DNA from 4 places in the Corynebacterium doosanense CAU 212 genome. Region 4 is predicted to be linked to each of the others. Evidence: riboswitches for the same ligand, from Rfam matches in the RefSeq annotation. Region 4 holds a riboswitch; each other region holds the start of a gene.
The links. A riboswitch is a leader RNA that binds a small molecule or an ion and turns the genes downstream of it on or off. The one in region 4 is predicted to bind thiamine pyrophosphate.
Positions count from the first base shown of each region.

Region 1: linked by a shared signal. The riboswitch ahead of CDOO_RS06395 (NUDIX hydrolase) and the one ahead of thiM (hydroxyethylthiazole kinase) in region 4 are both predicted to bind thiamine pyrophosphate.
Region 2: linked by a shared signal. The riboswitch ahead of CDOO_RS06365 (3-oxoacyl-ACP reductase) and the one ahead of thiM (hydroxyethylthiazole kinase) in region 4 are both predicted to bind thiamine pyrophosphate.
Region 3: linked by a shared signal. The riboswitch ahead of CDOO_RS05300 (ECF transporter S component) and the one ahead of thiM (hydroxyethylthiazole kinase) in region 4 are both predicted to bind thiamine pyrophosphate.

Region 1 is NZ_CP006764.1:1,295,087-1,298,731, reverse strand. It holds gene CDOO_RS06405 (hypothetical protein) at 11-211, opposite strand; gene CDOO_RS06400 (hypothetical protein) at 1,171-1,374, opposite strand; TPP riboswitch at 1,580-1,696, shown strand; gene CDOO_RS06395 (NUDIX hydrolase) at 1,731-2,204, shown strand; gene thiD (bifunctional hydroxymethylpyrimidine kinase/phosphomethylpyrimidine kinase) at 2,201-3,010, shown strand; gene CDOO_RS06385 (nucleoside 2-deoxyribosyltransferase) at 3,083-3,553, shown strand; gene CDOO_RS06380 (thymidylate synthase) at 3,543-3,645, shown strand, end outside.
Region 2 is NZ_CP006764.1:1,286,198-1,294,935, forward strand. It holds gene CDOO_RS06330 (alpha-D-ribose 1-methylphosphonate 5-phosphate C-P-lyase PhnJ) at 1-860, shown strand, start outside; partial or broken gene CDOO_RS14515 (ATP-binding cassette domain-containing protein) at 835-900, shown strand; gene CDOO_RS14465 (ATP-binding cassette domain-containing protein) at 1,179-1,364, shown strand; partial or broken gene CDOO_RS14180 (transposase) at 1,478-1,833, shown strand; gene CDOO_RS06345 (ATP-binding protein) at 1,945-2,691, opposite strand; gene istA (IS21 family transposase) at 2,688-4,250, opposite strand; partial or broken gene CDOO_RS13925 (IS3 family transposase) at 4,414-5,256, shown strand; gene CDOO_RS06360 (hypothetical protein) at 5,253-5,456, shown strand; gene CDOO_RS06365 (3-oxoacyl-ACP reductase) at 5,681-6,457, opposite strand; TPP riboswitch at 6,552-6,671, opposite strand; gene CDOO_RS06370 (NUDIX hydrolase) at 6,807-7,232, opposite strand; gene CDOO_RS06375 (class I SAM-dependent methyltransferase) at 7,233-8,030, opposite strand; gene CDOO_RS06380 (thymidylate synthase) at 7,985-8,738, opposite strand, start outside.
Region 3 is NZ_CP006764.1:1,062,754-1,071,491, reverse strand. It holds gene CDOO_RS05320 (peptide ABC transporter substrate-binding protein) at 1-940, opposite strand, end outside; gene CDOO_RS05315 (nucleoside/nucleotide kinase family protein) at 1,128-1,604, opposite strand; gene CDOO_RS05310 (energy-coupling factor transporter transmembrane component T family protein) at 1,605-2,360, opposite strand; gene CDOO_RS05305 (ABC transporter ATP-binding protein) at 2,357-3,658, opposite strand; gene CDOO_RS05300 (ECF transporter S component) at 3,655-4,269, opposite strand; TPP riboswitch at 4,264-4,376, opposite strand; gene CDOO_RS05295 (DUF2218 domain-containing protein) at 4,387-4,734, opposite strand; gene CDOO_RS05290 (DUF808 domain-containing protein) at 4,891-5,877, shown strand; gene zupT (zinc transporter ZupT) at 5,879-6,679, opposite strand; gene lplB (lipoate-protein ligase small subunit) at 6,723-7,781, shown strand; gene CDOO_RS05275 (AEC family transporter) at 7,793-8,716, opposite strand; gene CDOO_RS05270 (BCCT family transporter) at 8,728-8,738, opposite strand, start outside.
Region 4 is NZ_CP006764.1:2,303,442-2,312,179, reverse strand. It holds gene rlmB (23S rRNA (guanosine(2251)-2'-O)-methyltransferase RlmB) at 1-871, shown strand, start outside; gene CDOO_RS11310 (hypothetical protein) at 935-1,411, opposite strand; gene CDOO_RS11305 (IS256 family transposase) at 1,571-2,830, shown strand; gene CDOO_RS11300 (hypothetical protein) at 2,720-3,250, opposite strand; TPP riboswitch at 3,477-3,583, shown strand; gene thiM (hydroxyethylthiazole kinase) at 3,604-4,392, shown strand; gene thiE (thiamine phosphate synthase) at 4,389-5,018, shown strand; gene CDOO_RS11285 (bifunctional hydroxymethylpyrimidine kinase/phosphomethylpyrimidine kinase) at 5,021-6,547, shown strand; gene CDOO_RS11280 (alpha/beta hydrolase) at 6,531-7,619, opposite strand; gene CDOO_RS11275 (DUF4352 domain-containing protein) at 7,719-8,687, opposite strand.

The DNA of each region.
Region 1 (3,645 bases), 1.0 Mb from region 4:
GCCGGGTGGGTCAGGTGGCGTCGCCGCGGAGTTGGTGGCGGATCAGCTCGGCCTGCTCGGCACTCATGGGCGGGAACCGGGAGGCTGTGGTCTTCGCGGCCTGCCGGATCGTCTCCCGGTTGGTGTCGGTCAGGGCCTCGTCGTCGATCGCCAGGCGCGGCCTCGTCGTCGTGGTGGGCGTATGGGTCTGGGGTGTCGGGATACTGTTCATACCCGACAGGTACGCCTATACACCCGAGGTTCAAAAACAGCAATCACTGCATCTAGCCATCCGCGCAGGAGCGAGCTACTATATGTGGATGGTCAGTGCTGTCGTGCCCTTGGAGGCCCCGAAAACGGGGTCGGGCACGGGGGTGCCGATTCGGCGCCCCCGGAGCAGTCACCAGCGGAACGTCACGGTGGTGAAAATTGTGCACCACCGTCAGCCCGCTGTCGTCATCTCCGGCAGCACGGTTGTAGCAATTTGCCACCACCGTCGACCTGCCCTCGTTCTTGACGGTGGTGCCACGGTGGCACCACGGTCGGCTCGAGCCCACGGGGGTGAAAATTTTCCACCCCCGTGCCCGCGCCGGGGGCCGGTGAACGGCTCCGGAAATTTTCCGGCCCCGTTGCCCCTGCACGGTTCGCACCTGCGGATGGCATGGTGGTGCCGATTCGGCACCACCATGGCCTGCCCGCGCGAGGCGTACGGCGCCGCCACAGTGGCGGCACCGTGGGCGTCCCCCTGGCACGGTGGGAGGAAATTTCCTCCCACCGTGCCAGGGGTTTCGCCCTGAGAGGTTGGCCTGCGTCGTGATCAACGGGTCCGCCCATTTTGCGGACCCGTTCTCCTCGCCCGGACGTGACCGGGCCGCCCGCACGCTGCTCTCGTTCCGCTCGCCTGTGGCGGTACGTTGAGTGTTCATAGTCCGAGTCCTCGGTCATGTGGCCCCCGCCCCTGGTCTGGTGGACCGAACGGCGGGTCGGGGTCGAGGCGGTGTGCTCGCCGCTGCAACGCCGCTCGCAGCTCGTGATCCAGGGCACCTATCTCGCGCCGTGGGCGGTCTCGGCTTCCTTCCACGCCGCCGGGTCGGTGTAGCCGGGGATGTTGACGAGCACCTCGGTGCCGGGATACGTGTAATGATCCGGCATCACCGTCCACCCCCGCCCGAGACATTGGCCCGCGGCGTGTTACCGGGTGATGCCGTGCTTCGCGTCGATCTGCGCCAGCCGGACGGCGATGGCGTCATCGGCGGACATCTCTCCAGTGAGCACCTTGCGGCCCAGGGCACGGTCGGCGTCAGTCTCCTCTTCGCTAGCCATCCGCTGGCTCGCAGTGACCTGCGCTTCGAGCCGGTCGATCTCGGCCTGTTCCAGGGCCTTCGTCGTCGCCATGACCTGTCCTCCTTCATGCTCGCCCGACACCTTCCATTCTACCGTCCAAGACCGACACCGACCAGTGACTCCACCCGTGAGACGGGCACTTGCTCCATCGGGCACAGTCGCAGCACTGGATAGGTGCGCAGCCGATCCCAACACCAGCATCCCGCAGCGGGCAATCCGCGCAGGGTGTATCTGTGACGGCATTCTGGTAGATTCGGGTTGCACCGAGGGGTGTCCCGTCAAGGGGCTGAGATACCACTGGACGTTGTCAGCGTGGTGACCCTAGAACCTGATCCGGATCATGCCGGCGAAGGGACTGGTCTAGCAGGGCTTCTTTCCTTCGCTGGCCTCCCCATTAGGAGGTTACAGTGTCCCATTCTGTTGTCGGCCCCGCGACGTCCTCAGTCGAGGTGCGCCCGAGGGTCGCGGTCATTTCCGTCCTCATCAAAGATGACCATGTCCTCTTGGTGCGTCGCGCGAACCCTCCTGATGCAGGATTCTGGGGATTCCCGGGCGGGAAGATCGAATTCGGAGAAACGATCACCAAAGCCGCCGAACGCGAACTCGGTGAAGAAACCAGCATCATCGGTCAGGCGACCGGTGTTTTGACTTCCGTTGACGCGTTCAGCCGAGACGAGACTGGACGGTTGGACAGTCACTACGTGCTTATCGCCGTGCTCTGCCAGTGGCGCTCGGGGCAACCCCACGCTGGCGACGACGCCCTCGAAGCACGCTGGTTCCCCCTCGACGAGGTCGACGAGGCCCGCCTGACTCTGAGCAAGGATGTCGCCGAGGTCGCCCGCTACGCCGCCACACAGCAGCAGAAGGAAGTGCACGCATGACGATCAAGAACGTCCTATCCATCGCAGGCACCGACCCCACTGGCGGGGCGGGCATCCACGCCGATCTCAAAGCCTTCTCAGCGAGGGGCACCTACGGTATGGCCGCGATCACCGCGGTCGTGGCACAGAACACGCGCGGTGTGCGCTCGTTCATGCCCCTTGATCCCTCTTTCGTCGGTGAGCAGATCGATGCAGTGTTCGACGATGTGCGCGTCGACGCGGTAAAGATCGGTATGGTCGCCAACGCCGCGATCGCCGAGGTCATCGCCGAGCGCCTGCAATACCACGAAGCCGAGACCGTGGTCCTTGATCCGGTGATGGTCGCCAAGAGCGGCGACAGGCTGTTGGACGACGATGCGGTCGCAGCCATCCGAGACACGCTCGTGCCACTGGCCACGATCATCACCCCGAACCTTCCCGAAGCCGCCGTGCTCCTCGACACCACAGATGTCACCCGCTTGGGGCAGATGGAGGACCAGGCCACCGGGCTGCGTGGCCTTGGCTGTCAGTGGGCGCTACTCAAAGGCGGGCATCTCACGAACGAGACGGTCAGTGTCGACTACCTCGCCGGCCCCGACGGGATCTCCACCTACACCTCTCCCAGGATCGAAACCCTCAACGACCACGGCACCGGCTGCACCTTGTCCTCGGCGATCACCGCACTGCTGCCTGACCACACCGTGCCCGAAAGCGTTGAACGGGCGAAGACCTACCTGCACGGCGCTCTCGTTGCCAGCGACCGCCTCGACGTCGGCCAAGGTCACGGTCCCCTGCATCACTTCCACCAGCTCTGGCCGCGCGGGTAGGGATGCAGAACAGCCCCTCCTCGTTCCGATCGGTAGAGCTAACCACTTCGACTCATGAAAGGAGCCGTGACGATGACGCGAAAGATGTTTCTCGCCGGCCCGTTCAAAGCTCTCGTCGACGCCGACACCCATGTGATGGGCGACGCCGCGATCGACAAGTACACCTCGATCATCGACTTCTTCGAAACCCAGGGGTGGGATGTGCACTGCGCCCACCGCAGAGAGCACTGGGGCCGTGAGTTCATGGAACCCAGCGAATGCACACGCATCGACTACACGGAGATCGCCGCCTGCGACGTCTTCGTCGCGTTCCCCGGCGCACCGGCATCCCCGGGCACGCACATCGAGATCGGGTGGGCCTCCGCCTGGAACAAACCCATCGTCTTACTCCTCGACGAGGGAGCCGAGTACGCGTTCCTCGTCCGAGGCCTCTCAGCGGTCGCCGACGTCCAGATGATCACCATCGATCCCGAGCAGCCCACCGGACCACGCATCCTCACCGCGATCGAGCACGCGCAGGCAGGAGCCGTCAGTGAAGCCTGAGTATCCCGACCTCCACACGCTCTACCTGGATTCCCTGCGACAGGTCTACACCGGGTTCGAATACCAGAACAGTCCCCGCGGTCAGGACGAAC
Region 2 (8,738 bases), 1.0 Mb from region 4:
TCAACGCCGTCAACCTCCGCCGGCTCATCCTGGGTTCCCTGCGCTGCCGGGCCAGCGCGGACACCCGCGAGTCCACCCTCATCCAGTCCCGCCACCGCATCCCGGAGGATTCCCTCTCCGGGGACCAGATCGTCGTGCTCCAGGTCCCGGTCTCCGAGCCGTTGCGGGACGTGGTCAAGTCGATCCGGGAGGCGAACCGGATGCACGCCGAGGCCGACTACTCGCGGATGTGGGTGTCCATGTACGAGGACCTGGTCACCTCCGGGGTGATCAACAAGTCCTCGGGTTATCCCGTGGTGGTCAACCACCGCCACGTCATGGCGCTGAGCCCCATCCCGCGGTGGGATGTCCCCCGGCTCAATGACGCGAAGAACCTCGCCGTCCTCTCCCACGGCAGGGACAAGAAGATCTACTGCGTCCTGCCGCACACCCCGGTGGAACCGGTTGCCTTCGACGACGTCCCCTTCGAGGTCGAACACACCGAGGGCGAGACCTGCGTGCTCTGCGGATCCGCCGACACCTACCTCGTGCCCACCGCCGATGGGCGCCACCAGTGCTCGGATACCGAGTGGTGCTCCCGGGTCCGCGCTGGGGACGTCGATCCCGAGGAGCACCTCGCCGTGGCCCCGCGGAGGTACTACCCGGACCCGGAGCGCCGCGTCGGTGCCATCGCCGAACCCTGGCTGACCGATTCCGCGCTGCTCACCACCTCCGGGTCGGAGGGCCACGAACCCCGGACCGCGACCGGGGGAGCAGTGGAGCCTCAAGGTCGAGTCCCTGGGCAAGATCTACCCGGCCCGCCTGGGCTACTCGGCGGTGACGGCGGCCGAGGACGTGAGTTTCGACGTCGCTCCGGGTGAGGCCCTGGGCATCATCGGTGAGTCGGGCTCCGGCAAGTCGACGGTGATGAAATCCATCATCGGCGACGAGCCCGGAGCCACCGGCGAGGTGCGCCTGGCCGCCGTCGGCGCGGGCGGGGTTAACGTTCTGGACCTCAGTGACGCGGAGCGCCGACAGCTGCGCATCAGCACCCTGTCGGTGGTCTACCAGGACGCCGCGGCGGGCCTCAACCGGGGATCTCCGCCGGTGGCAACATCGCCGAGCGGCTCACGGCGGCCGGCGAGCGCAACTACCGTGCCATCCGCCGTCGCGCCGCCGAGCTGCTGCACCGCGTCGAGGTGCCGATGTCCCGGATGGACGATGTCGTGGGCCAGTTCTCCGGGGGCATGCGCCAGCGGGTGCAGATCGCCAAGGCCCTGGCCACCGACCCGGAGGTCCTGCTGCTCGACGAGCCGAACATGCTCAAGGGTGATACGTATCGTACTTCGTATCTCCAGTGTACCGACTTCAAGCTGGCGGAATGACGAAGACAGTTGAGCTGTGCGAAGCCCGGGGTGTGAGCGATGGGGTCTGCTGCATGGATAGGTGACATCTGATCTGGCTTGCCTGGGAAGGCCGGCCTGGAAGGATGATCGTCATGACCAAGCCCTATCCCCAGGAGTTCCGCGACGATGTCGTGCGCGTCGCGAGAAACCGTGAGCCCGGAGTGACGATCGAGCAGATCGCGAAAGACTTCGGGGTCCACCCGATGACGCTCACGAAGTGGATGCGCCGCGCCGAGAGTGACGAGGGCACCACGCCCGGCCAGTCACGGACCGAGGCGGCGCAGATCCGCGAGCTGAAGAAGCGCAACCGGCTCCTCGAGCAGGAGAACGAGGTGCTGCGGCGTGCGGCGGCGTATCTGTCGCAGGCGAACCTGCCGTCAAAAGGTTCTACCCGCTCGTGACAGAGCTCGCCGCCGCAGGGATCCCTGTGACGGTGACGTGTCGGGTGAGTATTCGTAGGTGTGAAGGCCACCCGATCGTGTGGTTGGGGGCCAGCGATATTGCCTGCGGGGGCCGGCAGCCGTCGTGATGGGGGCCACCGGCGTCCGCAGGACAATTCCTACTGGCTCATGGTGACGTGCTCGCGCATGTTGTGGGTGCCGGTGTCGACCCAGATCGTGTTATGCACGATCCGGTCCATGATCGCATCGGCATGCACCCCGGATCCGAGCCTTTGATGCCAGTCTTTTTTCGCGTACTGGGTGCAGAACACCGTCGACGCGGAGTCGTAGCGGCGTTCCAGTAGTTCCAGCAGCATGCTGCGCATGGCCTCATCCGGGTGATCCAGCAGCCACTCGTCGATAACCAGGACGGTGAATGCGGCGTACTTCTTGAGGAACTTCGTCGTCCCCTGGGGTTTGTCGCGTGCGGTGGCCCAGGCTTCCTCCAGATCCGGCATTCGGATGTAGTGCGCCCGGTACCGGTGCTGGCAGGCCTGCTTCGCCAGCGCGCACCCCAGATAGGATTTCCCTGACCCGGTGAACCCCTGGAACACGACATTCTGGTGGCGCTCGATGAACCCGCAGGTCGCCAAGGTAGCCAGCAGGTTGCGATTCAGTCCTCGTTGCTCGACCAGGTCGATCCGACGCAGATCAGCTGCCGGGTAGCGCAGGCCGGCCCGGCGGATCAGCCCGTCGACCTTGCCGTGGGTGAAGGTGGCATACGCCTCATCGACGATCAGGTGCAGCCGTTCCTCGAATCCCATCCCCAGGACGAGGTTCTCGTCTTCGGCGTCGATGGCCTCCAGCAGGGCGGTCGCGCCCATGTCGCGGAGTTTGCGTGTGGTTTCCATGTCGATGCCGCTCATTTCACGTCTCCTGCGTAGTAGTCGGCGCCGCGGACGAATCCGCCTTCCTCGACCGGTTCCTCCCGTGGTGGGCGTTGCCGGGTGGCCTGGTCCTGCCCGGTGGCCAGGATCGGGTGCAGGTGCACGTACCGCGGGGACCGGACATGCCCGGCCAGCGCCAGCCTGCAGGCGTCCTCGACCCGCTCGGCGGAATACCGCCGCGTCAACCGCAACACCGCCAGGGCGGCATTCAGGCCCTGCTCGTCGACGGCCACCGATTCGAAGATCCGGTTGACCACCACCGTCGCGGACGGGCCGACCCGGCCTGCCCACTCCCGCACGCGCGGGGCGTCCCACGGTTGGTAGCGCTCCCCGGCGGGTAGATCAGCGTCGTTGGTGCGGTACTGATTGGCTGATCCCTCGGGAAACAGCAGGTGGCTGCTCACCCTTTGCTGGCCGGAGTAGATCTGCAGGACACGGTCGGTGATCCGCAGATCTACGCTTGTGCCGATATGGGTGACTGGCACCGAGTAGAAATTCTTCTCCCACACCACGTGCCCGTTGCGCCCGACCCTCCGGCCGTAGACCCACCGGCTGATCTCATAGGCGACCTGCGGAAGCCCGGTCAGCAGGGGTTGTTCCTCGGTGGTGAACACACTGGCCCGGGAGCCGTCCCGCTTCTGGAAAGGCTCGGCGTTGTAGGCCGCGACCTGTGCGGTGACCGCGGCCGTCAGCTCCGGCAGGGATGTGAACTGCTGGTCGCGTAGCCGGGCGATGACCCGCATCGCGACATGCCACACGGTGTTTTCCACGCTCGGCTTGTCCTTCGCTTTGCGTACCCGGCCCGGCAGCACCGCGGCCGAGTAGTGTGCGGCCATCTCGCGGTAGGCGTCGTTGAGGACGATCTCACCGTCGCGGGGATGGGTGATCACCCCGGTTTTGAGGTTGTCGGGCACGATCCGCGGTACCGATCCGCCGAAGGCGGTGAACATCGCGACATGGGCCCGCAGCCAGGACTCCTGCGTCATGTCCAGACTCGGGTAGACAAACGAGTAGCGGCTAAAGGGCAGGCACCCGACGAACAGGTACACCGGCCTCGGGGTACTACTGATCGGGTCAAGCAGGGTCATCGTCGGCCCGGACCAGTCGACCTCGACGCTCTGGGCGGCCTTGTGTCCCACCCTCGACGCTGCTCCCGTGACCAGGACGTGGCGCTGGTAGGTCCGGCAGAACCGGTCGTAGCCCATCGCCGGCGCTCCGGTGGCGACGCATTCATCGGTGTACTCGCCGTGCAGCAGCTTCAGGGTCACGCCGACCCTGGCGAGTTCCCGGTGGATTTTCTCCCAGTCCGGTTGGGCGAACACGCTGTGGTGCTGTCCCCGGCCCGGGAACAGCAGGTCATAGACCTCGTCCTCGGGACGCTCGGCGACATCATCCCAGCTCACACCCGCGGTGTCGGCGGCTTCCAGTACCGCGGTGATGCTTTTTCGGGACATGCCCTGCGACGCGGCGATCGTGCGTCCGGACAGGCCCTCGGAGCGTAGCTGCAGTATCAGCTTCGCTCTGATCTTTCGTACCATTGGCTTGCTCCTTCCGCCGTGTGCCCTATACACACGGCGGGAGGAGCGTAAGCGTGGTGGCCCCCGACCGCACCACGAGTGGCCCCGACGCCTACGAACCCGTCCTCAGCCTGCCGGCCCCCGGACACGCGACCGGTGGACCCCAGTAAAGCGAATATTCAGTCGGGTGCTCAAGCTCTCCCGCCAGCCCTACTACCGGTGGCTGGCTGACCCCGTCACCCCGAACGAGGTGGTCGAGGCGTATCGCGCGAACGCGCTGTTCGACGCCCACAAGGATGACCCCGAGTTTGGGCACCGCCTCCTCGCCGACGAAGCACGCGATGTGGGTGAGCCGATGGCCGACCGGACCGCGTGGCGGATCACCTCGAGCAATGGCTGGTGGTCCGTGTTCGGGAAGAAACGGGCCAAGAACGGGAAGAATCCTGGTCCGCCCGCCCATGACGATCTCTGCGCCGTGGTCGATGAGCATGGTCGTACCCGGCATGTGTTCGCTGCGACGCGGGCGAATGAACTCTGGCTCGTGGACATCACGGAACACGGAACCGCGGAAGGCAAGCTCTACTGCTGTGCGATCAAAGACGCCTTCAGCCGGCGCATCGTCGGGTACTCCATCGACTCCAGGATGAAGTCCCGCCTGGCTGTCCAAGCACTTGAGAACGCGGTCCAGATGCGCGGTGACGTCGTCGGTTGCGTGGTCCATTCGGACAGAGGATCTCAGTTTCGAAGCCGGAAGTTCCTGCGTGCTCTGGCCGGCCACGACATGGTCGGTTCTATGGGCAGGGTGGGTTCGAGCGGCGACAATGCTGCGATGGAATCGTTCTTCTCTCTCCTGCAGAAGAACGTCCTTGATCGGGGTTCCTGGATCACGCGTGAGCAACTGAGGATCGCGATCGTGACCTGGATCGAGAGGACCTATCACCGCCGACGACGGCAGGCCCGTCTGGGACGTTTGACCCCGATCGAATTCGAGGCCATCATGACCAAGGACGTCGCCCTCGCGGCGTGACTAACAATTGTCACCTAAACGTGCAGCAGACCCCCATCTTCACCGGGCACCTCACCGCATCGGCCTGGCCGACCGAGCAGACCGCGGAGTTCCGACTCGCGGTCACCTGGGGCGGAATCGCTCTGACCGTGCTCGCGGCGGGCCTCGTCGCCTTCGGCATGCTCCGAGCCCACGGAGAGAAGAGCGCCCCAGAAATCTAGACCGAAGGGTGTTGACGGCGTGTCCGTCAAGGGAATGAACGGGGCTTCTGCAGGGGCTCTGCTTAAACGAAGAGTGAGATGAGAGAGGCGTGGTCACGGTGTTCAGGGACGAGGCGCAGTCGGTCGTTGCGCTGCACGACGTGGCGGTGACCACCAGGCCGCGCTGCGATGACCGACACCGTGGATGAAGAGGTTGAAGTGGGCCTGCTTGCCTTCCACGCCGCTCACCCCTTGACGAGTCCGCCGTCGACGATGAGGTTCTGACCCGTCACACCCCTGGCCCACGGGGAAGCGAAGAATACGACTGGGTCGGCGAGCTGATCCGGCGTCGTAACCGCCCGCAGCGGGGTGCCCGCGGCGATGCCCTCGAAGACCGCCTCAGGGGTCGCCGCCGAGGCGTCGGTGGTCAGCAGCAGCCCCCCGGAGACCATGTTCACCGTGATGGCCTGCGGGCCGAGATCGTCGGCGAAGGTGCGTGTCAGGGACAGCAGCGCTGCTTTCGCCGCGGTGTAGTCGTGGTAGGGCACGACGGGGTGCTGGAAGAGGTTCGTACCGATGTTGACGATCCGGCCGAAGCCCGCCTCGACCATGCCGGGAAGGGTGGCCTGGATGACGTTGAGAGGCCCATGCACGGAGCCGGTGAACTGTGCGGTGATCTCCTCGTAGGAGATCTGGTCCGCGTGGGAGCGGGCGTCGCCGTTGAAGGAGAAGTCAGCCAGCGCGTTGTTCACGACCGTGGTGATCGGACCGCCAAAGCGATCGGCGGCCTCAGCGACGAGGCCATCGACCTGGGCGCGGTCGCGGACATCAGCCCGGATTGCGATCGCCTTTCCGGGGTGGGCGGCGGCGAGGTCCTCCGCGGCGTCCTGGGAGGTGTGGTAGTCGATGACCACTCGCGCACCCTGGGCCAGGAACGCGCGAGTGATCGCAGCTCCGAGTCCGCGGGCGCCGCCGGTGACGAGGACGATCTGCTCGGTGAGGGGGAGAATAGTGTGTGCCATGTGTATGCCTCTCGATATCGAGGCGAAGGCAACCCGTGCGCACCGAAGAGCGAAAGTTGCTCTTCGGTGCGCTGACACCGCCAACATTGTCGGCGGGTGAAAGTCCGGACATTCCCTTCGCCAGTGCTAACTGGATCAGGTTCAACGGGTGTCATCTCAGCCGACCACGTCCCGTGCTCGAAAGCTGGAACGGGCGGCGCCCCGTGTCACGCCACCATCACATCACGGAAACCACACTCTCCACAAGCTTCGGACGGCCTGATTCTTCGTTACTGGAATCGCTGTCACAGAACACCTGATATCACTACGTGCTATCCGGCAAATGGGCATTCTGGCTTCTTGAGTGTTCCTATTGCTTGCGTTCCAGCTCGAGCGCGGTTTGGGCGATAGCGCGGACGTTGAATGTTTCCGCGACCGGTATCGCAGCCATTTCCTCGAGGGTGAACCATGCCGCTTCGAGTGCGTCATCGTCCGGGACCGGTTCCCCTCGTTCCCATCGGCAGAGCACTGCGATCAGGACGTAATGCAGATTGTGGTCGGCATCGATGACGTCGACAGCATCGAAGACATCACCGGGTGTGGCGAGGACTCCTGTTTCCTCGGCGAGTTCGCGCGCGGTCGCGGCGGTCAGGGTCTCGCCGGGTTCGATCTTGCCCCCGGGGAATGCCCAGCGCTCGGCGTCGGGCATGTGGGCACGCCGGATAAGGAGTACACGTCCTTTTCGGACCACTGCCGCCAGCGTCGCCGGCTTCGGGTAGGAAGCGTCGCGCGTCATCTACCCCGCCCCGATCGTCGACTCGGAGTGGTCTTGGAGGTGGGCTGTGATCTGCATGAACGGTGGATGGTCGATAGGTGCCTGGGAGCCGACGTCCTCTACGGTTTGTGCTCCGCGGTCGGTGACCTTGTCGACTGTGAAGCCGGCCTCGGTCAGCACCGCCTCGTAGGTGCTGATGAACCAGTGCCGGTCGACAAGCTCGAGGATCCCGGTGCCGGGGATCTGCAAGCTGACCTTGCGTTCGTCTCCGTCACGGTAGCCTCTGCCGGGCTCGCCGCTGCGGAAGGTCGGGAACGGTACTCCTGTGGCCGCCGGGTTGCTATCGACGATGAAGAGTCTGCCGGTCGGTGTAAGCACTCGGGCGAGCTCGCGGGCGATCGCTCTCAGTTCCTCGCGTGTGGGCACGTTGATGAATACGAAGCAGCACACGATCGCATCGAATGTGTCATCCGGGTAGGGAACGTGGCCGCTGTCGATGGTGTGGAATCGCGCGGCCGGTTGCGGGGTCTGCGCCCGGGCGAGGGTGATCATGTCGGTGCTGATGTCGACTCCGACGACCTGTGCTGCGGCTCCGGCGTCGAGGAGGCGTCGTGAGACTTTTCCGCTGCCGCACCCATAATCGAGCACGATCCCCCCTCGGCCGCAAGCAGTTTGGAGGTCATTGACGAGCGGGGTATAAGCCAGTCGGTTTTCGACATAGTCGTCATAGGCATCGAACCCTGCTGAGACTGCCGGAGTCGTCCATGATGTCGTCACTGCTGCACCGCCCTCACACGCGCGTTTTCGATGCTGGGCCATCGGCTCACGACCAGCTCCCGGTGGAGGGGATGGAGGTCGCCGATAATCGATGGGTCGACTGGTCGTTGGTATTGGAGTTGCCGGTGGATCCAGAACAGGCGGACAATGTCGACCCACGCTTCCGGAAGATCAAGGGTCGCCAGTGCGCGGCCTGGGAGCTCGTCTGCACGGATCGACTTCTCCAGGGCGAGGACCTGGTGCACCTGGTCCAGGCTCGCCCCCGAGGGCAGCCGTGGAAGAGTGCTGGGTTCCTCCACGATCGTCTGATCATCGCCGCCGAGGAGGGTGTGCACCTTGGTGAGGTCTTTTTCGTAGATGTGGATCGAGCCGACGTTGTGGATGTACACACCCGGGGTCAGGCCCAGCATCGAGGCGAGAAATTCTTGGATGAACGTGAAGGAGAACGTGTCGTTGAGCAGTCCCATGTACGCGTCGTTGGCGCGCATGAACGCGACCATGTGCAGACGGTCCTCACGGCGCAACAGCTGGAGAGCCAGCGTGCAGGAGACGTCGATGTTGCGGCGGTAGATGTCTTCGGAGTCGTCGAAGATCTGCAGAACGGCACGCTTGCTCGCAGGGTCATCCTCGCGGAGGATGTTCACGATTCGTTCGATCGCAGTCTCGTCGCCGACGTGTCTGAGCAGTTTGGGACCATACCCGGTGCCCGGCAGGCTGAGGCCGTCGGGACTGTACCGGCTCATCGAGGGT
Region 3 (8,738 bases), 1.2 Mb from region 4:
ACAGCGACAGCGCCTGACGACGCAGCGCGCCCTCCTCACCGGAGAAGTGCTCGATCCGCTCGGGGATGGTGAAGGACTGGAAGACGGCGGCCGGGTCGTTGGCCCAGCGATCGCCCAGCTCGTCCTGGTAGGAGGCGAAGGCGCTGTCCGGGATGGTGTCCAGGACGTCGAGGTTGCCGGAGAGAAGGTCGGCGTAGGCCGCATCGGTCTCGGCGTAGAAGACGAAGTCGATGCCGTCGTTCTTCGGCGCCCGCTCACCCGAGTACTCCGGGTTCGGCGTGATGATGGCGTTCTCGTTGTGGTTCCACTCTTCGAGCTGGTACGGGCCGTTGCTGATGGGCTTCTCGCCGTAGGCGTCGATGTCGTCGTAGGCGGACTCGTGCATCGGGTAGAAGGCGCTGTAGCCGAGCTGCTCCGGGAAGTCGGCCATGGGGGCGGCGAGCTCGATGGTGAAGGTCTTGTCGTCGACGACCTTGAGGCCCTCGAGGGATTCCGCTCCCTCCTCGTAACCGAGGATCGGCTCCATGAAGGAGGCGGACATGAGCGACTCCTTGACGGCGTAGTTCCACGCGTCGACGAAGTTGGCGGAAGTCACGGGTGATCCGTCGGAGAACTTCTGGTCGTCCTTCAGGGTCACGCGGAAGGTCTTCTCGCCCTCGAGCTCGATGGACTCGGCGAGTTCGTTGTGGGACTTGCCCTCGGCGTCGTAGTAGACCAGGCCCGAGTAGATGCTCTCGATGATGCGGCCGCCGCCGGTTTCGTTGGTGTCTGCGGGGATGAGCGGGTTCTGCGGTTCGCTACCCCAGGCGGAGACGTAGTTGTCCCCACCCTCTCCGCCGCCGGCGTTGTTGCCGTCGTCTTCGGAGGAGTTGCTGCAGGCGGCGAGGCTGACGGACAGTACACCCGCCGTGAGGATGGCGGCGGATTTTCTCAGATGCATAAACGTGACCCTTTGCTACTCAACTGGACAGTGTTATCTAGATCATAGGATCTGCCGGTCATATCCAGAAGCAGTTTCGGTAGGGAACTTTTAGTTGGATAGCTGTCCATTCAATTAACGTGCCGTTAACCTGTGAGAACGGGCGTAGGTGCAGTAGTTTCGGGGGTGATAGCTCACTCCCCCCATGTCACGAGCGGATGACCTCGTCCGCCTCGACCGCCCCCGGCCCGGCGTAGTACCGGTCCTCCTGCTCAGCCCAGACCTGCCACCAGCGCGCGAAACCGGGATCCCGGGCCAGTGCGCGGCGCTTGCGTTCCCCGGCATCCGCCTCGATGCGGAAGGTGCGCACATCCCCGAGCGCGCGGGCAGCGGCGATGTTGCGGGAGGTCACCGCGCCAACCCCCTCGATGATGTAGCTGGCGTCGGGGTCCAGCGCGACCCACTCCCCCGGTTCGTTCTTCTCCCAGTCCCAGCGCCGAAAGCCGGGGCGCGAGGGATGGAGCACATCCTCGGCGACCATCTTCGAGGCCGCCAGTAGCCCGTACCAGCCCGGGTAGAAGTCGTCGAGGTGCACGACCGTGAGCCCGGTTTCCCGGGAGAGCTCCCCGGCGAAGGTGGTCTTGCCGGAGCCGGAGGGCCCGTCGATGAGGACAAACCGGCGCATTCAGCCCACCCCCAGGAAACGGAAGTGGCCGGTCCACACTGCCACGGCGATCGCCCCCACGCCCAGCAGGGCCGACACGACCAGCAGCGCCCCGTCCCGGGGATGCAGGCGCGACTCACGCGCCCACGTGCGCTCCGTCGCCCCAAAGCCGCGGGCCTCCATCGCGGTGGAGAGTTTGCCCGCGCGCCGCAGGGCGGAGACCAGCAAGCCGAAGGCCAGGGAGAACAGGTAGCGCGGTCCGGTGCGGTCGGCCAGACCCCGGGCGCGGCGGGCCCGGCGCAGCCCGGCAAGGTCATCGCGCAGCAGACCGATGAGGCGCACCGCGGCGATCGTGGCCACGACGAAACGCGCGGGCAGGCGCAGGACCTGGGCGAGGCCGTCGCCAAGCTCGGTGGGGTCGATGTCCACCATGAGCACCACCACCGGAACGCCGATGGCGAGCACACGCACGAGGATCGCGGCGGCGAGGCTGAGGGAGTTGTCGGTGACGTGGAAGAGTCCGAACTGGAGGTAGGACTCGCCGCGGGGGTTGCCGAACAGCGCCATGGACACCGCGGCCAGCGGGGCGGCGATGAGCAGCGGCCACGCGCGTCGGAGCAGGCGCAGCGGTCCGACCCCGCACAGCGGAGCGAGGACAACGGTGGCCACGAGCACTACCGCGGCGGAGACCACGTCGACACTGAGCAGCAGCGGGGTGGTCAGCAGCGCGAGCGCGAGCACCCGGGACACGGGATTGACCCCGGAGAGCAGGTTCATGTCAGCTCCACCTCCACGTCTCCCAGGGCGCGGCGGAACAGCTCGTCGTGGGTGACAGAGACGACCGTGCGCCCGGCCTCGGTGAGCTCGCGGAACAGCGCGATCATCTCGAGGAAGCCGGCGTCGTCCTGCCCGAAGGTGGGTTCGTCGCAGATGAGCAACGCGGGCTCGGTGATGAGCGCGGTGGCCACGGACAGCCGCCGCTTCTCCCCGCCGGAGAGCGTGAAGGGATTGGCCGCCGCGAGATGAGCCAGGCGCAGGCGTTCCAGCAGCGTATCGACGCTCGTTGCCGACGCCCCCGTCGCCGCCAGCTCCTCGCGCACCGAGCGGAAGGCGAACTGATGCTCGGGATCCTGGAACACCTGGCCGATGCGCGCGGCGAGCGCACTCGAACGCCACTTGTGACTCGGCCCCTTCTGGCCACGTCGGATGCTCTCGGCGTAGTCGAGCTCGCCGGAGCGCGGGGCGATGAGCCCGCCGAGCGTGGCGGCGAAGGTGGACTTGCCCGTGCCGTTGGCCCCGGTGATGACCGTGGACGCGGCCCCGGGAATGGACACGGCGCGCGGCGGGCCCCACTGGGTGAGCAGGTCCCTGGCCCAGGCGACCGGGGCGTTGGTGGTGCCCGGCGCGAGCGGGACCTCGGGGGGATCGGGCAGCCGCTCCAGGCGCTGTATCCCTCCGGGGCTGAGCCGGTAGAGCGTGGGGTTGAGGGCCAGCCAGTGGTGCGCCCGGTGCTCGGCGATGATGACCGTGGCCCCGGTGTCGCGGGCGAGCACGCCCACGGCGTCGACCACGGCCTGTCGTCCGGCGGGGTCGAGGTTGGCGGTGGGTTCGTCGAGCAGGATGACCCGCGCGCCCATGGCCAGCACGCCAGCCAGAGCGAGGCGCTGCTTCTGTCCCCCGGAGAGTTGCGCGGTCGGGTGATCGAACGGCAGGTCCAGTCCCACCTGCGCTAACGCTCGTTCGACCCGCGGCCAGATCTCTTCGCGGGGTACCCGGAGGTTCTCCGCTCCGAACGCGACGTCGTCGCCGACCCGGGCCGAGATGACCTGGGAGTCGGGGTCCTGCAGGACCATGCCCACGGGCCCGTCGACGGCGATCTCCCCGGTGAGATGGCCGTCCTCCTCATCGCCCAGTACGCCCGCGACGGCGTGGAGCAGGGTCGACTTGCCCGAGCCGGAGTCCCCGGTGAGCAGGACAATCTCCCCCTCCTGGGCGGTGAGGTCGACCCCGGAGAGCGCGTCGGTGGAGCGGGAGGCGTGGCGGTAGCCCACGCCGGTCAAGGTCAGGGCACTCATTCGGCGCGGCGGGGCTCCCGGAGATCACCGGCATTGCGCAGCTCTCGGCCCGGGCCGAAGCGGTCGAGCACCCCGGTGCGCGCCAGCGCCGAGACCAGTGCGTGACCGAGGAATCCGGCCAGCACCAGGCCGGACACACAAACGCAGGCGAGGTAGATGAGGTTGAACTCCAGGGAGCGGGCGAGGTTGCCGCTGAGGAAGAGCTCGAGGATGACGGCGCCCACTCCGGAAGCCAGGCCGGCGAGGCCGGCGATGGGGAGGGAGAAACGTCGATACGCGAAGACCGCAAAGACAAGCTCCGCGCCGAGCCCCTGCGCGATGCCGGAGTAGAGGGTGGTGATGCCCCACTGGTTGCCCAGCACGGCGGAGGTGATGGCCGCGATGACCTCGACAAGCAGCGCCGCGCCCGGCTTGCGGATGATCAGCCCGCCGAGCACGCCGCCGAGCAGCCAGATTCCTACGACCAGCCCGCCGAAGCCGGGGGTGAAGGTGTCCAGGGCGGTGAAACCGGCGTAGCCGATGATGTTCCACACCCAGAAGATGAGTCCGCAGGCGATGCCGAGGACAGCTGCGGTGACGATGTCGATGACACGCCAGGATTTATTGGACATGAAAAAAGACCCTTCCTATCGCCGGTATTAACCGGATCAGGTTCAACGGTTCATCTGTGCAGACATCTCAGCGCCGGAGTTTCACCGGGGCACCCGTGGTGATGTGTGAGGGGAAGTTTATACGCCGGAGTTATCGCTACGCCAACGGGTCCCCTCGGTTCCCCCCTGGCGCTTCCACTCGACGGTGAGTTCGTCGTGGGCGCCGAAGCGCACGAGGTGCGTGCCCACGACCTCCTCCAGCCGGTCGAGGCGTTCCTCCCGGGTCTCCAGCTGCAGCAGCAGCACGTTCTCGCCGGCGATCATCTCCAGCTCACCCCAGCCGAGCTCCTCGGGGAACGTCACCGCGCCGCGGCCTTCCTCGCCGTCCCAGCGCGCCTCGGCCTTCCGGGAGAAATGGGACGCCAGCTGCTTGCCGTAGCGCGCCGGGCGGGACGTGGACACGCGGGCGGTGGAGGAGGTGGTCATTCCTGCCAGCCTAGGACCGCAGGAGACGGAAGGCCAAAGTGTGCCGCCGCGTGTCGACGCCCGTTTGCTCCTCTCATCGCGATCGTCATGGGCTCCGGCTCTGGCCGTGGGCTAGTCTCGGGGGCGTTCACTCCCCCTCACCCGGAAGGTCCCCCTATGGCTGGCGGTCTGCTTGCCCTGCTTGACGACGTAGCGCTCATCGCCCGAACCGCCGCAGCGAGCACCGATGACGTGGGTGCCCTGGTGGGCAAGACCACGGCAAAGTCCGCCGGCGTGGTCATCGACGACGCCGCCGTCACCCCGGGTTACCTCGAGGGTGCAAAACCGGCCCGCGAGCTGCCGATGATCTGGCGCATCACCAAGGGCTCCCTGCGCAACAAACTCATCATCATCCTGCCGATCCTGCTGCTGCTCAGCTGGCTGGCACCGTGGTCGCTCACCCCGATCCTCATGATCGGCGGCACGTACCTCTGCTACGAGGGCGCGCACAAGGTCATCGGCCTGTTCACCGGGCACGGTTCCCACGACACCCCGGTGCAGGAGTCCGGCGAGGAGGCCGAGGACAAGCTCGTCCGCGGCGCCATCACCACCGACCTCATCCTCTCGGCGGAGATCATGGTGATCGCCATGAACGGCATCGTCGAGGAGGCGTTCTGGACCCGGGTGATCGTGCTCATCCTCGTGGCCATCGTCATCACCATCGCCGTCTATGGCGCGGTGGGCCTGCTGGTCAAGCTCGACGACATCGGCCTGGGCATGATCAAACGCGGCAACGCCCCGGGCCTGGGCCGCGGGCTGGTCAAGGCCATGCCTATCATCCTGGGGACCATCGGCATCGTGGGCACCTTCGCCATGCTGTGGGTCGGCGGGCACATCATCGTCCAGGGTGTCGACACCGTGGGCCTGTGGTCCTGGCCGTACGAGACGATCCACCACTGGGAGGAGGCCGCCGGCGGCGGGGCGCTCGGCTGGCTGGTGAACACGGGCGCGTCCCTGGTGGTCGGCCTGCTCTGGGGCCTGGTCGCCTACGCGGTCATCGAAGGGGTCAAGGCACTGCTGCCCGGCAAGAAGGCCGACGGCGAGCACGCCGCCAACGCGGCGGTGGGATCGGGCTCGGGCTCCACCGCGGCCAGCTCGAACTGACTCAGATAAACAGCAGCAGCGACACCGCCATGAGCGCCATTCCGCCGATCAGCCCGTAGATCGCGGTGTGGTGGCTGCCGGATTTCACGGCGGTGGGCAACAGCTCGTCGAGACAGATGAACACCATCACGCCGGCGACCGCGGCGAAGGTCAGCCCCAGCGTGGCCGGGCCCATGAAGGGCATGAGCAGCAGGAATCCGATGAGCGCGCCCGCGGGTTCGGCGAAGCCGGAGAGCGTGGCGATCCAGAAGGCCTTCTTCCGCGAACCGGTGGCCTCGCGGATGGGAACGGCCACGGCGATGCCCTCCGGAATGTTGTGGATGGCGATGGCCACGACGATCGGCAGGGCCACGGAAAGACTGGTGAGGCCGGAGACGAACGTCGCAAAGCCCTCCGGGAAATTGTGGATGGCCAGTGCGATCGCGGTCATTATTCCGGCCTTGGCCATGCGCGCCTGCCGCTCGGCGCCCTCGGTGGTGGACGGCTCGTGGGGATTGATGGATTCGGGAACCAGCCGGTCAATGACCGCGATGACGGCGATGCCCAGGAAGAAGGCCCCGTACGCGGCCCACGTGCCACCCCGCTCGCCCCACTGTCCCGTGAGGTCGTCGAGCCCCTGCGGGAGGATCTCCCCGAAGGAGACAAACAGCATGACGCCCGCCGAGAAACCCAGCGCGCCGGCGAGGAAGTTGCGCCCCGGATGCTGCCGCATGATGCCGATGTAGCCGCCGATGCCGGTGGCCAGGCCCGCGATGAGGGTGAGTGTGAAGGCAAAGAGAACCTGCTGCGGATCGGTCGTCATGCAGCGCATCCTAGTACCCCCTCCGCGGGCTATCGTGGTCCCCATGTCGCACCACTTCGCCATCAAGGTCCCCGGCGGCAAACTCGTCGTCGCCGACCTCGAGACCACCGACGGCCACATCTCCCACGCCAGCATCTCCGGCGACTTCTTCCTCGAGCCGGACGAGGCATACGCGGTGCTCAACGAGGGGTTGCTCGGGGCGTCGACAAGCGAGGACACCGCACAGCTGCAGGCCCGGCTCGATCAGGCCCTCTCGCGTTTCGACGACCTCTCCCTACGTGGTTTCTCCACCCACGACGTCGCCGTCGCCGTGCGCCGCGCACTCACCGGCGCTACCGACTTCACCGACCACTCCTGGGAGGTCATCCACTCCCCCGTGCTGCCCACGCCGGTCAACGTCGCGCTCGACGAGGTGCTCACCCGCCAGGTCGCCGCCGGGGAGCGCGGACCGACGCTGCGGTTCTGGGAATGGGAGGACCGGGCGGTGGTCATCGGCTCGTTCCAGTCCTTCCGCAATGAACTCGAACCCGCGGGCGTGGCGGAGCACGACGTCACCGTGGTGCGGCGCATCTCCGGCGGCGGGGCCATGTTCATGGAGGGCGGCAACTGCGTCACCTACTCGCTCTACCTGCCGGAATCGCTCGTGCGCGGGCTGTCCTACGAGGCGAGCTATGCGTACCTCGACCAGTGGGTGCTCGACGGGCTGAAGGCGCAGGGTGTCAACGCCTGGTACGTGCCCATCAACGACATCACCTCCGACGGCGGCAAGATTGGCGGCGCGGCGCAGAAACGCATCGGTTCCGCGGTGCTGCACCACGTGACCATGAGTTACGACATCGACGCCGACAAGATGGCCGAGGTGCTGCGGGTGGGCAAGGTCAAACTCGCGTCCAAGGGGCTGCGCAGCGCGAAGAAACGTGTCGATCCGCTGCGTCGACAGATCGGTGCCCCGCGCTCCGAGGTCATCGACGGCCTGATTTCGACGTTCACCTCGCGTTACGACGCCTCCCCGGCCGAATTGTCGGACGCCGACCTCTCCGCCGCCCAGGCGCTGGTGGAGGAAAAGTTCGGCACCGAGGAGTGGACGCACCGGGTGCCCTGACGGCTGCGCGCCTAGACCAGCAGCACGGAGATGAGCACCAGCACCGGGAAGGACACCAGCGTGGACACTACCCCGGTGTCGCGCGCCATGGTCTCGGCCGTGCGGAAACGCAGCGCGTAGGTGTAGACGTTCTGCGCGGTCGGCAGCGCGGCGATGACCACCACGGTGAGCAGCGCGTGACCGCCGAGGCCAAACGCGGTGCCCACCCCGAGGGCCACGAGTGGGTGCAGGAGGTTCTTGAACAGCACCGCCAGCCACACGTCCCGGCGCGCGACCTCACCCTTCTGCAGCACCCGGGTGCCGGCCAGCCCCATGCCGAAAACCACCAGGGCGACGGGCACCGCCGCGCCCGCGAGAAGACTGATGGGCTGCTCCACCAGGCTGGGCACGGGAAGGCCGGTGAACAGGACAAACAGCCCCGCGATCGCCGAGAGGATCATGGTGTTCTTCAGCGGGGAGATGACCAGGTTGTGCAGCAGGCTGGGGTTCTTGGAGGTGAGCAGGTCCTGGATCGTCGTAGTCACCGGCGCGTAGAAGGCGACCTGGAAGAGGATGAGCGGAATGGCGGCCGCGGCGTCGCCGAGCACGTAGGCGGCCAACGGGATACCCAGGTTGCCGGCGTTGGCGTAGGAGGCGCAGAGCATGCCCACGAGGGAATCGGCTGGCGAACGACGCAGCACAAGGTAACTGAGGGCGGCGAAGGAGAGGCCGACAAGGAGCGTCGATAAGCCGGTGATGAGAAGGTTGCGCGAGAACAGTTCCGCGGCGGAGCTGTGGGTGACGCGGTCGAAGAGCAGGGCCGGGGTGGCCACGTAGTAGACGAACAGGCCCATGGAGCGGCCCGCGCCCTCCCCGAGCACGCCGGTGCGGCCCAGGACGTAGCCCACGGCGATGACGGCGAAGACGACCACGAAGCCGCTGAGCACGCTCACCATGTTGTGTCCCTCTAGTTGTCTT
Region 4 (8,738 bases):
GGGACGCCGCAGCCTGGCCGGCAGGGGCGCGACGCCCAAGGCCGAGGACCGTGAGTACCACGCCGCGTACAAGAAGAAGATGGAGCGCAAACGCCGCGACTCCGGACGCCACATCAAGGAATCCACCACCGAGCTCGTCGTCGGCCGCAACCCGGTTCTCGAGTGCCTGCGCGCCAACGTTCCCGCCCTGTCGCTCATGGTGGCGCAGGGAACGGGCGCGGATGACCGCCTCACCGAGGCCGTGCACCTGGCCAACGCCCGCGGCATCATCGTGCGCGAAGTTCCGCGCCCCGAGCTCGACCACCTCACCGGCAGCACGCTGCACCAGGGCATCGGCCTGGAGATCCCGCCGTTCAAGTACGACGACGTCTTCGACCTCATCGCCCGCGCCAACGACGACCCGAACCCGGGCATGTTCGTGGTCCTGGACAACATCACCGACCCCCGCAACCTCGGCGCGGTCATCCGCTCCACCGCGGCCTTCGGCGGCCACGGCGTGATCATCCCCGAGCGTCGCTCGGCATCGGTCACCGCAGTGGCGTGGCGCACCTCCGCGGGCACCGCGGCAAGGCTGCCCGTCGCGCGCGAGACCAACCTCGTGCGTGTGCTCAAAGAGTTCCAGAAGAACGGCTACCAGGTCGTCGGCCTCGACGCCGGCGGCGAGCACACCCTGGACACCTACGACGGCGGCACGGATCCCGTGGTCATCGTCGTCGGCTCCGAGGGCAAGGGAATTTCCCGCCTGGTGAGCGAGACCTGCGACGTCATCATGTCCGTGCCCACGACGGACTGGGTGGAATCACTCAACGCGTCCGTCGCAGCCGGCGTGGTGCTCAGTGAGTTCGCGCGGCAGCGCCGGGTGGCTGGCTAGTCCTCCCGCCGAAACGGGTGTTGCCCGGTCCGGGAAATCGGGCCGGGCAACACCTTTTTCTGTTTAGGTTCGGGGTTTGACCGGAGCCTGAATACCGACGAGGTAGGCGTGCGCCTGCGCCAGCAAGACCACCGGTGCGGTCACAACCATGCCGATGATGACGAAGCCACCCGCGAGATTAAGCAGGTAGCAGAGGATGAACAGCAGGATCGCCTGGTCGACGTTGTTCTTGAAGACCTCCCACGAGGATCCGAGGACCGAACCGACAGTCGCTTGGCGGGAGGCGAACGCAGCCACGTACGCGAACTGGAAGACGACGGCGACCACGATGCTTCCGACGGCGACCAGCGCGCCTAAACAGGCGAGAAGGAAGATGACCAGGCTGACAAGGATGGGGGTGCCCAGGCCGTCGAGACGCCAGAAGTCGCGCAGGGTGATGGATTCTCCCTGGACGACCTGGACGGCGTTGCGTGCTGCGTTGAGCTGGAAGATTACGCAAAAAACAATGAAGAGAATCGTCGCCAGGATGAGGAAGATCACGAGGCCGGCCGACTCGGAAGGGTAAGTCCCTTGGAGTGGTGGGGTTTGGGGGCTGGGCTTTGGGCTGACAGCGGTGTGTTGGCCCGCCAAGGGGGTTGGCCATCGCGTAGTGGTCAATGAGTTACCGCCAAGTAGCTCACAGTAAGGACACACCACGCGATGACCCACTCCCATTCTGGCGTACACGCCCAGTTGGATGCACTGCTGTCCGCGGACCCGCAGGCGATGTTCGCCGAGCTGGTCCGTGCCGGCCTGCAAGCGCTGATCGAGGCCGAGGCCGCCACCAAGATCGGGGCCGACCGTTACGAGCGCTCAGAGGGCCGCACAACCCACCGCAACGGGCACCGCACCAAGACGGTCTCCACGCCAGCCGGTGATATCGAGGCCCGCATCCCGAAGCTGCGCTCGGGTTCGTTCTTCCCGGCCCTGCTCGAGCGTCGCCGCCGGGTCGACCGGGCCCTGTACGCGGTGATCATGCAGGCCTACGTGCACGGCGTGTCCACCCGCGGGGTCGACGACCTGGTTCGCGCACTCGGCGTTGACACCGGCATCTCCAAATCCGAGGTCTCTCGCATCTGCGCTGACCTCGACGCCGAGGTGGAGGCGTTTCGCACCCGCACGCTGGCGCACACCCAGTTCCCGTACGTGTTCGCCGACGCCACGTTCTGCAAGGTTCGGATCGGTGCGCACGTGGTCTCGCACGCCCTGGTCGTGGCCACCGGAGTCTCCGTCGACGGCACCCGCGAAGTGCTCGGCACCGCCGTCGGGGACAGCGAATCCTATGAGTTCTGGTCGGACTTCCTGCTCTCGCTCAAGGCCCGCGGCCTGACCGGGGTGCACCTGGTCATCTCCGATGCCCACGCGGGCCTGAAAGCGGCCGTGGCGCAGCAGTTCGTCGGGGCTGCGTGGCAGCGCTGCCGGGTGCACTTCATGCGCAACCTGCACGGCGCTGTCGCGTCCAAGCACGCCCCCGCGGTGACCGCCGCCGTGAAGACGATCTTCGCCCACACCGACCCCGCTGACGTGGCCGCACAGTGGGACCAGGTCACCGACACGTTCGCCGACTCGTTCCCCAAGGTCATAGCGATGATGCGGGAGGCCAAGACCGACGTGCTGGCCTTCACCGCATTCCCGAAAGGGCACTGGCAGAAGATCTGGTCCAACAACCCGATCGAGCGGCTGAACAAGGAGATCAAGCGCCGTGCTGACGTCGTGGAGATCTTCCCCAACCCGGCCGCGTTCCTACGGCTGGCAACCTCGGTGGTCATCGACCAACACGACGAATGGCAAGTCGGCCGCCGCTACCTGTCAGACACCTCGATGGCTGAGCTCCGAGCCGTCATCGCCGCCAAGCAACAAGCCCTCGACACCGGTAGTGGTTATGATCAACCCACGGAACTCGTTGATCACTGCGACTGACCAGACACCGATCCGAATTCCACCACGCCACGGGGCACTATCCATCGGAACATCGGCGCTGGTGTCGCTGGGCGCCGCGGCGATGGCGAAGAGCGGGACCATCAGTATGCCGAGAAAAACGATCGTGGCTACGACGAGGAGCGCGAACGCGCCGACCCAGGTGGTCCAGGATTCGACGAACGCCTTGAATCCGTAGCTGATGCTCTGAACGGCATCGAACTTTCCAGCGGCGGGCGCGGCCGCATACTGCTGGTTCTGGGGGTTGTGAGCGTACCCGTAGGTGTCCTGGCCGTAAGGCTGCTGGCCGTAAGGGTCCTGGCCGTAGGACTTCTGACCGTATGGGTGATCGCCGCTGGATTGCTGACCGTAGGGCTGCTGGCCGCCCGGGTCGTTGCCGGATGGATCGTAGGGGTTGCTCACAACGGGTACCTCTCTCTGGGAAACGTGAATTTATGTGGACAGCGTGGAATGCGCAGGACCGATGTGCGTGGTGCATTGCAAATTCCCAGCCGAGGCACCCCTGATAGTGGACGGTCGTCCAGATGTCTGGACTGTCACCCGACAGGTCGTCGGGTACCGGCGGCCCGGCTACCCCCAGGAGGGGCAGAACCTTGCCGTCACGCCCCTGGTTTCTGCTATCGTCGAAATCACTCACACGGGGTGCACCCGGTCGCATATGACCGGGGGCTGAGATCAGACCCGTAGAACCTGCTCTAGTTCGCACTGGCGAAGGGAATGTGACTGTGGTTTTTTCGCGCACGGTTTTTCAAGAAATTCACGACGATGTTCGGCACTCTGCACCGTTGGTCCACTGTTTGACCAACTCGGTGGTTCAGGAAATCACCGCCAACGTCCTGCTCGCGGCAGGGGCCGCACCCGCGATGGTGAGCCACCCCGAGGAGGCAGGCGAGTTCGCGGCCGCCGCAGATGCGGTGCTCATCAACGTCGGCAATCCGGATCCGCCGGTCCTCGAGGCCATGCGCTCGGCGGTCGCCCAGGCCCGCAGGCGCAACATTCCCTGGGTGCTGGATCCGGTGGCCGTCGGCGGCCTGGGCGTGCGCACCCGCTTCGCGGTGGAGCTGCTCGACCAGAAGCCCACGGTGATCCGCGGCAATGCCTCCGAGGTGCGCAACCTGCACGTGGCCCACGAGGGGAGCGACGCCCAGGGCGGGCGCGGGGTCGATTCCACGGACGATCCCGAGTCCGCGCTCGAGGCGGGGCGCGCCCTGGCCGCGCTCACCGGCGGGGTCGTGGCGATCTCGGGCCCAACCGACATCATCGTCTCCGGGGGACGGGTCACCAGGATCACCGGCGGTGACGAGCTGATGGCACTGGTCATCGGCACGGGTTGCTCCCTCGGCGCGGTCACGGCAGCCTACTGCGTCGCCGCCGGCAACCCGTACGACGGGGCCGCGGCCGCCCACGTGGCCTTCTCCGGCGCGGGGGCTCTGGCGGCCAAGGTCTCCGCCGGCCCCGGTAGTTTCCGCAACGCCTGGATTGACGCGCTGTACAACGGCTCCAATGCCCTGCCCGCACTCTGCGAGATCGAGGAGGGGGAATGAGCATCGACTACAGCCTCTACCTCGTCACCGATTCCGCCCAGGCAGGCGGCGTCGACCGGGTTCCGGCGGTGGTCGCCGAGGCCATCAACGGGGGCGTGACGGTGGTCCAGGTCCGGGACAAGCTTATCGACGACAAGACCTTCACCCGCCTCCTGTTGGCCGTCGGCGAGATCGCCCGCCCGGCCGGGGTGCCCGTGTTTGTCAACGACCGGGTTCACCTCGCCGCCCGACACGGTTTCCACGTGCACATCGGCCAGGCGGACGGGTCGGTGGCCCAGGCGCGGGAGGCGCTCGGCCCTGACCTGCTCATCGGGTTGTCGGCCGGCACGGAGGCCGAGGTCGACGCCGCAGTCATGTCGGAGACCCGCCCGGATCTTCTCGGGATCGGGCCGGTCTTTCCCACCTCCACCAAACTCGATGCCGGGCCAGCCCTGGGTATCGAGGGGCTCGACCGGCTCGCAACGCGCGCAGCCGAGCACGGTATTCCCGCCGTGGGCATCGGTGGCATCACCGCCGAGACCATCAACGATGTTCGATCCACCAGCGCTGTCGGCGCCTGCGTGGTGTCCGCAATCATGGCCGCCGCCGACCCGAAGGCGGCAGCCCGAGAACTGAAAGAGGCGTGACCATGAGCATTCCCCGCGTACTGTCCATCGCTGGCACCGACCCGACCGGCGGCGCCGGCATCCAGGCCGACCTGAAGTCGATCGCGGCCGCGGGGGGCTACGGCATGGCCGTGGTCACCTCCCTGGTCGCGCAGAACACCCACGGTGTGCGCGAGGTGCACACCCCGGATCCGGACTTTCTCCGGGCACAGCTGCTCGCCGTGTCCGACGACGTCGAGATCGACGCAGTCAAGATCGGCATGCTCGCCGACGAGGATTGCGCTCGGGTGGTCGTCGAATGGCTCGATGAGCTGGGCCGGGACATTCCCGTGGTCGTCGACCCCGTGATGGTGGCCATCTCCGGGGACACCCTCGCCTCCGGGGTCTCGGCGGGCCTGCTCGAGCGGGCGAGCGTGATCACCCCCAACCTCGACGAGCTGGCCATGCTCACGAAGGCCGAGCCCGCGCAGACCCGGGAGGAGGCGGACCGGCAGGCCCGGGAGCTGGCGGAACGAACCCGGGCCCTGGTACTGGCCAAGGGCGGCCACCTCCCCGGTGAGGACCGGGGAAACTCGCTTATCGACGCCCGCGGGGTCCTCGTCCACGTTCCCTCGCCCGTCGTGCGGACGACCGCCTCGCACGGAACGGGCTGCTCACTCTCGTCCGCCCTGGCCACCCAGCTGGCGGGCGGTGAGGACCCGGAGACCGCAGTGCGCTGGGCGACTGACTGGGTGCACGAGGCGCTGAGGTTCGGAGAGGAACTGCAGGTGGGCAGTGGCAACGGGCCCATCGACCACGGGCACAGGGGGCGTCGATACGCGGCCGCCGCACGGCAGGAGCAGGAAGCTCTCGACCTGCCCGAGCGGTGGACGGACCCGGCCGAGCTGGGCGGGAGCGCGGCGGAACCGGCCGTGGCCGCCGCCGGGCCGTGGACGGAGGCGTTGTGGCGGGCCTCGGGCGTTTCATTGGCGCAGCTCGACGAGGGGTTCGTCGCCGACCTGGGCGCGGGCACCCTGCCCGAGGAGCAGTTCCGTTTCTACCTCGCGCAGGACAGCTACTACCTCGACATCTACTCGGGAGCGCTGGCTGCTCTCGCGGCATCCGCGTCCGGGGCAGAGGATCGCCGGATGTGGTCCGGCATGGTCGCGGAGACCGTGGCGGCGGAGGTCGAGATGCAGGAGCGGTGGGGTGTGCCGGACGTGGTCCGGCCGACGCTGGTGACCCGCGCCTACACCGATTTCCTGCGCGCGGAGACCCGCGGCGAACACCTCACGGGAGTGGCGGCCGTGCTGCCGTGCTTCTGGATGTACGCCCACGTCGGCGCCGACCTGCACGCGCAGAATCATGACAGTCACCCGTACACCCAGTGGCTCTCCACGTACGACGACGACCAGTTCCGCGCCGCCACCACGGAAGCGATCGAAGCCACCGAACGCCTGCTCGCGGGTGCCACCCCGGAACAGCGTTCCGCCGCCGCCGTCGCGTACCTGCGTGCCTGCCGGCATGAGGTCGACTTCTTCGGACAGGCCACGCTTATCGACGTGCCGTGAGCTCTCCGAGCTTCCGGGCAATCTCCTGGGTGGCCGTTTTCCCGGTCCGTCCCGCGCCGAGCACGTTGGAGAAGGGATGCACGTGGCCGGGAAGGAACACCTCGTCAACCTCGACGCCTGCTTCCCGCAGACGGGCGGCATAGGCGCGGGACTCGTCCCTGATGGGATCAAATCCCGCGTATCCGAACAACGTCGGTGGCAGGCCGGAGAGATCATCCGCGTGGAGGGGTGAGACCCGCGGGTCGGTGGCGAGGGCCGGGTCTTCCAGAAGCTTGTCGCGGTACCAGTCGATCTGAGCCGCGGTGAGGAAGAACCCGTCCGCGAACAGCGTTCGCGAGGGCCGGTCGGAAGCAAGATCGAGCCACGGCGACAGCAGAATCTGTGCAACGGGAAGGGGCAGGCCCCGGTCGCGGGCCGCGAGGCTCACGATCGCGGCGAGGTTGCCGCCCGCGGAGTCACCGATGACGGCGACCCGGGGTGCCAGGCCGAGCTTCCCCGTATTCGCCGCGGCCCAGGAGTAGGCCGCGACTGCGTCTTCGTGGCTCGCAGGGAAGGGATGCTCCGGTGCCAGGCGGTAGCCGACCGAAAGCACCGCGACCTCGGCGTGGTGGGTGAGAAACCGCGACACCGGGTCGTGGGACGCGATGGACCCGAGGACAAAGCCGCCGCCGTGGAAGTAGACCGCGAGTGGGGTATCGGTGTCGGCTGCCTCCGGGAGGTAGAGCCGCGCCGGGATCGGGCCGTCGGCACCCGGGATCTCCAGGTCACGCACCGCGCCGACCGGCACCGGCCGGCCACCGAACTGCCAGGCCTCGACGTCAATCTGACGCCGGCCCTTGTCCAGGGAGAGATCCTCGAACGATTCTTCGGGCAGCGCATGCAGAATGCGGAGCGCGGCCTGGACCTCAGGTTCGAGGCGCTGGCCGTCGATCTCCGTCGGCGTGCCGGCGATGCGGGAGAGGACCGCGTCCGGCAGCGCGCCCAGCACGGTGACGCCCAGACGCGTGAGGCGCTCGAACACGGTTGGTGTGGGTGGGGTGGTGGCGCCGACGACGGGACGCGAGGTGACCATGAAATGTCATCCTAATTCTCCATGGTCGCCGCGGTGGGTGTTTTGTCTATCTAAAAACCCCGGTGGGCACAGACCTTCGCACCAAGGCACAGTCGAGCGCTACTGACCGGGTGTATTCCCGTTGGCGGGTTCAGGAGCAACGGGGGAAACCGGAGCGACGGATTCGGGAGCGGAGGGAGGACTCGTGCGAATCGGGACTCCGCAGAGGTCCAGGTACTCCTCCGCAGTAGTGCCTTCGGGCGCGTAGAGGCCGCCACAGACTCCTTCGGCGCGCGCAGCTCGCTGTACGGCGGGATCATTCTCACATGAGGGTGTGATCCGGGTTGAGCCGTCCGAGTACAACGCATAGATGGTGAGATCGGCCAGACACCGGACGAAAGTCGGCTCTGAACTCTCGGGCTCCGCTGCGATGGAGGCGGAGGTTTCGGTCGTCGCAGCCTCCGTCGGCTCCTGCGCGGGCACCTCGCTGGTGGGGGTGAGGTCGCCGGTGACGGTGGTGAGGTCGATGAAGGTGAAGTCGTCGTAGTGGGTCTCGGGGTCGGCGAACCCGAACTTCTCGGCCTTGATCGTCTCCGGGACCTCAAACACCCAGGTCATCTGGTCCTTCATGCCCGGGTTGAGGTGGTCGTTGCACTCCGGGTTTCCCGGAATCCGGTACAGGTCTTCGACGGGGTCGAAGCGGCGGTCGTCGGGATCGAAGAGGCTGGCCTGGACGGCGAATCCACAGGTGAGATCCCAGCTCTCAGTCCCGGTGTTTTCCACCTCGGTCACCACTGAGACGAATTTTGTGCCGGATTCAGCAGAGCGAGTCTCGGTCGCCGCGGTCTCGGCCTTCACCCCGTCTTCGAGTAGTGGAAGCGTGGCCGTCTCCGAGACCTCCAGAACAGCCAGGGTCACGCCCTCGGCTTCAACGGGTTCGCCGACACCGGGCAGCTTCTCTGGTGGCGTGGTCGTGGTTTCCATGGTGGTCGGAGTGGAAGGCGCGGCCTCTTCGGAGGAGCATCCGACGAGGCTTAGGGCCAGGACCGCGGCACAGCCGAATATCGACGCATGTTTCAGCACGCTCATTACTGATCTCTTTCTTCAGAGGGATCAGCAGTGGCGCTATCCCGGAATGTG